Regions from separate parts of the Terribacillus sp. AE2B 122 genome, predicted to be linked through region 3. Evidence: riboswitches for the same ligand, from Rfam matches in the RefSeq annotation. Region 3 holds a riboswitch; each other region holds the start of a gene.
The links. Region 3 has a riboswitch for S-adenosylmethionine ahead of AE2B122_RS17330 (ABC transporter permease). Riboswitches for the same ligand answer to the same signal wherever they lie in the genome.
Positions count from the first base shown of each region.

Region 1: another riboswitch for S-adenosylmethionine. It lies ahead of AE2B122_RS00885 (cyclase family protein); the one in region 3 lies ahead of AE2B122_RS17330 (ABC transporter permease).
Region 2: another riboswitch for S-adenosylmethionine. It lies ahead of AE2B122_RS08600 (methionine ABC transporter ATP-binding protein); the one in region 3 lies ahead of AE2B122_RS17330 (ABC transporter permease).
Region 4: another riboswitch for S-adenosylmethionine. It lies ahead of AE2B122_RS08145 (PLP-dependent aspartate aminotransferase family protein); the one in region 3 lies ahead of AE2B122_RS17330 (ABC transporter permease).

Region 1 is NZ_LR700942.1:176,837-179,039, reverse strand. Features, by position in the region: gene AE2B122_RS00890 (hypothetical protein) at 1-308, opposite strand, end outside; gene AE2B122_RS00885 (cyclase family protein) at 382-1,119, opposite strand; SAM riboswitch class I at 1,203-1,289, opposite strand; gene AE2B122_RS00880 (hypothetical protein) at 1,396-2,203, opposite strand, start outside.
Region 2 is NZ_LR700944.1:28,693-30,895, forward strand. Features, by position in the region: gene AE2B122_RS08595 (methionine ABC transporter permease) at 1-203, opposite strand, end outside; gene AE2B122_RS08600 (methionine ABC transporter ATP-binding protein) at 194-1,219, opposite strand; SAM riboswitch class I at 1,301-1,410, opposite strand; gene AE2B122_RS08605 (GGDEF domain-containing phosphodiesterase) at 1,585-2,203, opposite strand, start outside.
Region 3 is NZ_LR700950.1:74,872-77,074, reverse strand. Features, by position in the region: gene AE2B122_RS17335 (ABC transporter permease) at 1-181, opposite strand, end outside; gene AE2B122_RS17330 (ABC transporter permease) at 198-1,121, opposite strand; SAM riboswitch class I at 1,250-1,353, opposite strand; gene AE2B122_RS17325 (NADPH-dependent FMN reductase) at 1,498-2,040, opposite strand; gene AE2B122_RS17320 (homoserine dehydrogenase) at 2,059-2,203, opposite strand, start outside.
Region 4 is NZ_LR700943.1:594,987-597,189, reverse strand. Features, by position in the region: gene AE2B122_RS08145 (PLP-dependent aspartate aminotransferase family protein) at 1-934, opposite strand, end outside; SAM riboswitch class I at 1,010-1,118, opposite strand; gene metX (homoserine O-acetyltransferase) at 1,120-2,187, opposite strand.

The DNA of each region.
Region 1 (2,203 bases), on a different contig from region 3:
CGGAATCTAGAATTATTATCCGCCTCAAAGAATGTGTTTGGCTTGAGACGCAATGGTCGACGCAGTGTGTAAAGTCCTGGCGGAAAGACAATATGCAAGCCCTTCTTGCGATCAGCTAGGTTCAGCAGCTGCTGAATACCTTTCGCATCATCATGTCTTCCATCAGCTCTGATTAGCGGGTGATCTGTTGCTACTATTGTATATGCTGACTTTAACTTTTCATTTAAATGATTGCTAGTTCGACTTATACCTCGCAGCGTTTCTGCTAGTTCGTTGAATACAGCTGGCAACTTCTGTTCCTTTTCCATCATGCCGCCTCCTATCAGTGAGTATTTTACCCATTATCCGATTTGGAGAGCCTTTAATCATATTGCGTTACTTTTAAGGCAAGACAGCAAAAGAACGAACAGGAAATCCTGACGCTTTTCCTGCTTTCGGTACGATATTAAAGATGAACGCCCCTTTTGCTGGCAGCTGATCCAGATTCGTCAGCAGTTCAACTTGGTAGGAATCTTGTTCCAGCACATAATATTCACCCAGTAAAGCACCGTTTTTCTGAAAATCGACTGCAGCATCCGTATCAAATGTTTCATGACCTACCGCCTTGATATTCCGTTCTTCATAAAGAAACTTTAAACTTCCCAGTGACCAGCCAGGAGAATGACTGTTTCCCTGTTCATCTTTGTTATCCATCTGTTCCTGATTTGGCCAGCGTTTGCTCCAATCTGTCCGTAAGGCTACGAAAGTGCCCGGTTCGATCTTGCCATGCTCTGACTCAAACGCCAGAATATCTTCTACAGACAATGAATAGTCATGATCGGCAGCAGATTGCTTAGATTTATCAATCACAACAAGCGGTAATACCAATTCTTTCAGCTCCAACTCTTCTAAGTATCGTGTCTCACGCACAAAGTGAATCGGTGCGTCCAGATGCGTTCCGTATTGCCCCGGGAAAGTAAAACTCTGAGCGAAGAACCCATCATCATGTGAGAATAGTGTTTCGAACTTTGCAGAATTAAAAGCTGAAAAACGCGGAGACTCTGGTCCAAAGGTGTGCGTCAGATCCACCCATTTCTTTTCTCTTAAGACTTCCAATGCTTTACTCAACTCGTTTAACATACACAATCACCTCATATTAATAGTGTAAAAAACAAAAAACCTCTCCTAAATAAGAAGAGGTTCGCTACTTTTATGTAGTCCGGTTCTTATCTAGTCTGGAATTAGCACAGTACACACAGTCTGTTGCTGAAGCTTCATAGGGCCAGTCCCTCCGCTTCTCTGGATAAGAGAAAAACAAAAAATCACAAATGACTATAGTATTTTTGAAAACAAGTAACCTTATTAATTATTCCTAGTGTAATAATGTAATCACAAAAAAGGTTTGAATTAACATATTTAATTATTAAATTGTGCCCTTCCAATCACGCCCTTTTCCTCAAGTTTAGTGATTGTTTGCATATGTAATTCATAAGTGAATGGTTTAGGTTTTGCTTCATTTCTTTTTACATACCCAGCTTGCGCGAGATCTCTACATCTCCAAGCTACAAATGAACTGGTTCTATCAATTTCTTCCGCTACCATATTAGCTGTTATTTTCATTGAGAGATTTTGGTTGTTTAATAAATGGATTGTTTGTAATATCTCTATCTCATCTCTGGTCCAAATTGCTGTTTCAGATTCTCTTTTCGCAATTTTGACAAGCTCTTCATCGTACTGAACTTGACACTTACCATCCTCACACCCCATACATTTCATTCTAAATCTTTCAAAAAGTTCAAGTTCTTCAATAGGATATTTTGTTCCACAATTAGTACAGATAATTTGTTTGTTTTCACGTAAACAATTAAAAATAAATGAAGTATAATCAAAAGCTCTTTGTTGATAAAATTTAGAATCTTTATTATCAGGCTTACCATATATTACTTTCTCATATACACAGAGACCAAAATCAAAAGCATACAAATGATTTGTCGTATTTTTAGAACTTCCGGATGTTCGTCCTTTAGCAGCAATCTCATTTATTTTATGCAGAAAACCATTAAACTCTAGAGAAGCTAACACGTTATCTAAATCTGGATTTGCCATGAAATGACTTGTAGGCACAGCTACTAAATCAGTAAAATAAGAGTTTTCCAGATTCTTTAGTTTATATTTATTCTCTTGCGCTGTGAGTATTAGCGACTTCAACAAATTTTCCTGAACA
Region 2 (2,203 bases), on a different contig from region 3:
GGACGGATAATGTTGATTAGAAAATTAATAATTTGATAAAGAAAAGCATTTTCCAAGATGTTTCCTTTTCGTGTTACAAAAAGTAAAAGACCGATAATAATACCGAAAATTGACCCAATCACCAAAGTGACAGCTACCATCAGGATCGTCTGACCTGTTGCTTCGACGATTCGCGGCCAAAATGTCTGCCAATCTACGCCCATGTTACGTCCACCTCCTCTATTTGTACGATTTCATTCAATTCTTCCACTGCATTGGCCGTTTTCCCAACGTCTCCATCAAAGCTAACAAGTAAGTTTCCGTAGAATTTAGCCTGAATCTCTTGGACGGAACCATAGACGATGTTCACGTCAATATCGTGCTTCCTCGTTACCCGGGATAAGACAGGTTCGCTCGCAACCTCTCCTTTAAAGATGATCCGATACAGTTGCTTCCCGCCTTTTTGTCGCCACTCATCCAATAGGGACGGAGAAGGAAGATCCTGCTGCACGGAACGGATGAAACGCTTCGTCGTCTGATGGGCAGGACTTGTGAATGTATCGAATACTCCTCCCGATTCTATGACCTCGCCATCCTCCATAACAGCAACCTTGTCGCAGATTGACTGAATCACATGCATTTCATGGGTAATCAGTAGAATTGTGATGCCGAATTCCTTATTTACCTTTTTCAGAAGTCGGAGTATCTCTCCGGTTGTATCAGGGTCCAACGCTGAGGTTGCTTCATCACAAATCAAAATATCCGGCGAAGTAGCTAGCGCCCTAGCAATGCCCACTCGCTGCTTTTGCCCTCCCGACAGCTGTTCCGGATAATCCTTTGCTTTATCCGACAATCCAACGAAGCGGAGAAGTTCATCTACTCTCTCTTTTATTTTTGCTCGCGGCATTTTTGCCAGTTTCAAAGGATAAGCAACATTACCAGCAACAGTCCGCGAGGTTAACAGATTGAAATTCTGAAAGATCATCCCTATCCTGCGGCGTACTTTCCTGACCTCAGTTGGGCGAAGACTAGCTAAATCCACACCTTGCACTTCCACAGCTCCAGCCGTCGGGTTCTCCAGCACATTCACTAGCCGTAACAATGTACTTTTACCTGCTCCGCTGAAGCCGATAATGCCGAATATTTCTCCTTCCTCGATTGTCAGATTCACATTTCGGACAGCATGCACCTCCCGTTTTCCGATTGTAAAAGTCTTAGATACATCCTTGAACGTAATCATCACTTTTCCTCCCATCAACGCAAAAGAGCCCTCTTTTTCCTTATCCAGAAAAAAGAGGGCTCCACGTATGAAACTTCCTCATTCTCATCTTCCAAACGCTCATAGGCGTTTGCAGGAATTGGCACGGTATTTGTGTAAACCCGTTGCCGAGACGTCATAGGGCCTGATCCCTCGGTCTCTCTGGATAAGAATAAAACAAGTATGTAGTTGTAAGATTTGATTACCATGTTATGGGTTTTCCAATAGAATGTCAATTCATTTTTTGAAAATCTTTTTTTCTTCTTCCCTTGTCGATATAAAAAAAGGCTGCTTACACGCAGCCTTTCAAACATAGTATAATGCTTGTCAAAAGTCACTCTTAGGATTTACAGCCACTTCGAACGAAATAACACGGCCTCCGTCGGCTTCCCAATCAAATATCCCTGCACTAACGCACAGCCATTTTCCTTTAGAAATTCAAGCTGTTCCTGTTCCTCGACACCTTCAGCAACCACGTCCAGATCGAGTTGCTTTGCCATAAGTAAAATCGTTTCAACCAACACTTTATTATTTCGATTGTGCATCATATCGCAGACAAAAGCACGATCGATTTTCAATGTATGAACAGGCAGGCGCTGGATGTACTGAAGAGAGCTGTAACCTGTCCCAAAATCATCGATGCTGATACGAATACCAAGCTGCTTGATATGCTCCAGAACAGCTATAGCATAGGAGTCACTAAATGGGATATTTTCTGTGATTTCCAATTCCAGATAAGTCGGGTCCATCTCATATTCACGCAGCGCATCCTCTAATTCTGCGAGAAAATCGGGATGGAGGAATTGATTGACAGAAATATTAACAGCAAGGCTGATCGGTTCATACTCTTGTGTTTTCCAGCAGCTCCATTGTCTGCACACTTCTCGGATCATCCATCTTCCAAGAGGAATAATGAAACGTGATTCTTCAGCAAGCGGAATGAATGTATTGGGAAACAGCAGCCCT
Region 3 (2,203 bases):
GAGCTAATAAGGCATCGCTTGGATCCATCCTTGTCGGCGAATGACTGGCAATCTGATCAGGGAATAAGGAACAAATTACAATGAATAGGATAAAGCCGGTTGAGAGCAGCAGCAGACTTCCTGTCCACCAGCTGTTCCGGCGGTACGACAAAGATTTGATACGCTTTAAGCTGCCAATCATCATAAATCACCCTTTCTCACTTCTCATTCAGCCGAATTCTCGGATCAATATATCTGTAGGAAATATCGACAAGCATATTGATCACAACATAAAAGGCGGCAGTAAACAGGATGGCACCTTGAATGATTGGAATATCCTTTTGGTCGATTGCATCTACAATAAGTCTCCCTAGTCCCTGTCTTGAAAAAACAGTTTCCGTAACAACCGAACCAGCGAGCATCTCTCCAAATATCATTCCCACCATAGTCACCGCTGGAATAAGGGCATGACGCAGAATATGCTTAAACAAAATTGCTCGCTGCCCGATACCTTTTCCGCGTAAAGATCGGATGAATGGCTCATTAGATGCTTCCAAAATGCTGTTCCGAATCAGCCTTGTAATCACTCCCGCGCCGGTAATTCCGAGACCAATCGATGGCAGAATCAGCTGCTCAAAAGATCCATTTCCGATGGACGGCAGCAGGTGGAGTTGTACGGAAAAGATCCATATAAGAAGAATTCCAATCCAGAAATTAGGAGTAGAAACCCCGATCAAACTCAACACCCGGATAATGCCATCCAGCAGTTTGTTCTGATATACCGCTGATAAGATACCTAAAATCAGACCTAGTACAATAGCTACAATCATGCTCGATATGGTTAGCGCCAATGTTGGTCCCAAATTATCAAGCAGCCGGTCCAGAACCGGTTCACTATTCGCATAAGAGGTTCCTAAATCTCCTTGGAATAACCCAGCTATGTAATCCAGATATTGTGAAATAAGTGGTCTATCCAATCCGAGTTCTTCTCGAAGCTGATTTACCGTCTCTGTCGGCACATCGTCTCCGGCTAATAATGTCGCTACATCTCCAGGAAGAATATTAACGATAATAAACACAAGCGTGACCGAACCTAAAATGACACCGGCAGCCATACCAAAACGAGACAATACATATAGCATTTCTGTCCACCTCCATCCACCTTATATAAATTAAACTTTTCCAATCATCATAGTAGGAATTAAAGGCGCAGAAACCTCTATCTAAAAATAAAACGACTCACCACGAAAGATAAGTGGGGAGTCGTTCCTGCTTATCTTTCGGGATCACCCGATGGATTTGGCACAGTATTCCTGACGGAACCCGCTGCCGAAGCTTCATAGGGCCATATCCCTCCACTTCTCTTGATAAGAACTATTCAATTAAATAAAAAAACGCTTTTACTCCTACAAACGGGGAATAAAAGCCTCTGGTGGTCCAGTCAGCATTTATACAACTTATGGTAATTAGAATAAACGCAATCCTTGTACGCGTCAATATAAATTCAAAATATTTAAATTATTTTAACAGTATATGGGCGGCAACAGCTTGATGCTGCAACGCCTCATCCAGCCCAATAACAAATTGCTCCAGTGTTTTTTGACAATCTTCGGTCAGAATAAAATCCTTGTATTCTTTTCGGCTTACAGCCAGCTGTTGGGGAATTGCATGCGCAGACAGACTGCTAAAAACAGTCCGCATCCCATTCAATGTATTGATACCGCCCTTTAGTCCTCCTGTACTCGTTAACAGTCCGACGGGCTTACCTTTCAGCAAATCTTTATCCAGATAGTCAATTGCGTTCTTTAATGCCCCGCTGTAACTGCCATGGTATTCAGGTGAACCGACCACAAGTCCCTCTGCCGAACTGATTCGTTCCCGCAGCCAATCAGCTGCTGCTCCAGCCGGCCGGACCGGGTGAAAAAGCGGCAGATCTAATTCCCCTATATTGATTATATCGGTCTCATATCTGGCCTTTTGCAACAGCGTCTGTACTTCTTCTAACAACTTCCTCGTTGTAGATGCAGGATTCAAGCTTCCGTTTAGAAATACGATTGTCATCCGAACTCTCCTCCTGTATTAAGCTTCTGCTTTAGCCGGTTTTCTAGCGGCAACTCTATAATAATGGCTATCAGATTCAACGTTTTCTCCGTGCAGAAGAATGGTCTCACCAGACGGCAAGTGAACGAAAGGAACTGCCTCGCGCTTCTCCGTGAATTTGATT
Region 4 (2,203 bases), on a different contig from region 3:
GATGCTGTTCAAGATAAGTCGCAAGCTTTTCTGCATTTTGTACATGGCGCTCAACGCGCAAGTGCAAAGTCTCAAGCCCCTGAATCAGCTGCCATGCATTAAACGGACTAAGCGCAGCGCCTAAATCACGAAGCAATTGCACGCGCAATTTCGTACTGAAAGCAAGTGTGCCGAAATCAAATGCATAGCGGATGCCATTGTAGCTTGGATCCGGTTCTGTGAATGTCGGAAATTTCGGTGAATTCCAATCAAACCTGCCTCCGTCTACAATCAATCCCCCTATAGAAGTACCATGACCGCCAATCCACTTCGTCGCACTGTGAACAACAATATCAGCTCCAAGTGTAATCGGTTTGCTCAAAATCGGTGTAGCAAACGTACTGTCAACGATTAGCGGAATACCAGCATCGTGCGCCACTTTTGCTACTGCTTCTACGTCTAGCACATGCAGACTCGGGTTTCCAATAATTTCAGCAAATACAGCCTTCGTTTTGTCTGTAATCGCTGCACGGAAAGCTTCCGGATCAGTTGGATCAACGAATTTTACGTTGATTCCATAGCGCGGAAGTGTCGTTTGAAATAGATTATACGTTCCGCCATACAAATTGGTCGCTGCTACGATTTCATCTCCAGCGGCTGCCAGATTGAGAATGCTGTAGCTGATTGCTGCCATACCAGAAGCAACGCCGACTGCTGCAACGCCGTCTTCGAGCAACGCAATCCGCTTTTCCAAAACATCGACTGTAGGATTGCCGATACGGGAATAAATGTTACCCGGCTCATCCAAGGCGAATAGACGCTCTGCATGATCTGTATCATGGAAAAGGTAAGAAGTCGTTTGATAAAGCGGAACTGCTCTTGAACCTGTTGTCGGATCTGGAGCTTGCCCGCCGTGTAATGCTAATGTCTCCGCTTTATATACTTGATCTGTCATTTTGTCATTCCTCCAATTTATATATAGATGAAAAAAAGCAGCTTCCGGTAAGAAGCTGCTGCATAAGCATGGAACTTCTTATCTCTCAAACTCTTTGTTTGCTGGAAGTAGCACCTTCCAAGCATTGCTGCTTGCAGGTTGCCGGGCATCATAGGACCAGTCCCTCCGCCTCTCTTGATAAGCTATTATGAAATTTTCATAGGCTGCTGAAGCACCTGACGGATATGATGTCCCCATTTTTCAAATTCGAGCAGGAAGCCATCGTGTCCATAGATTGTTTTAACGTCTACATGACGGGCACCCGGAACTGCTGCTGCAAAGCGTTCAATCTCTTCAGGCGGAAACAGCAAATCTCTGGAGAAGCCGAATGTCAGTACAATTGCCTTTATACTTTGAGCGGCAGACTGCCATCCTCCTCTTCCCCTGCCGATATCATGACTGTTCATCGCCTCTAATAAAGTCATATAACAATTGGCATCAAAGCGATTGACGAGCTTCTCTCCTTGGTAGTTCAAATATGATTCCACTTCATATGCCGCATCGTCCCTGCGGGATGCAGCGCGGCGGAAGCGTTCATTATATTGGTGATCGGAACGGTAAGTAAGCATTCCTACCATCCTTGCAAGTCCGAGACCAGCGGCAGGTGGTTTATCTGCTGTGTAATTACCATTGTTCCAATTGTGATCGGAAGTGATAGCTGTCTTGGCTAAGTGATTATAGGCAATTGCATAATCACTTACGTAAGGAGTTGCCGCCAAAGGGATCAGTACATCCATGAAATCCGGGTACATGACACCCCATTCTAGTACTTGCATTCCACCTAATGATCCGCCGATCACAGCTCTCAAATGAGAGATTCCTAGTTTCTTCAACGCAATGCGCTGAACTGAAACCATGTCACGGATCGTAATAGCTGGAAAAGCAGCCGCATACCTATCACCTGAAACTGGATCTGCCGATAAGGCGCATGTTGTGCCATTGCAGCCACCCAGCACATTGAATGTAATTATTTTATACCGGCTGGTGTCGATAAACCCTCCTGGCTGCAGCAATCCGCTCCACCAGCCTGGATTTGTACCAGTACCGGCCGCAAATTGATCTCCTGTCAGCGCATGGCAGATAAGCACCGTTTCTCCTGATTCAGGACCGCTTCTTTCATAAGCTACTTCCACTTTTGAAAGGATCTCACCTGATTCAAGCTCGATATCACCTATGAGAAGTTTGCCGGTTTGGTATGACTGTTCTGACTCCATGTTCCGTACGCTTCCT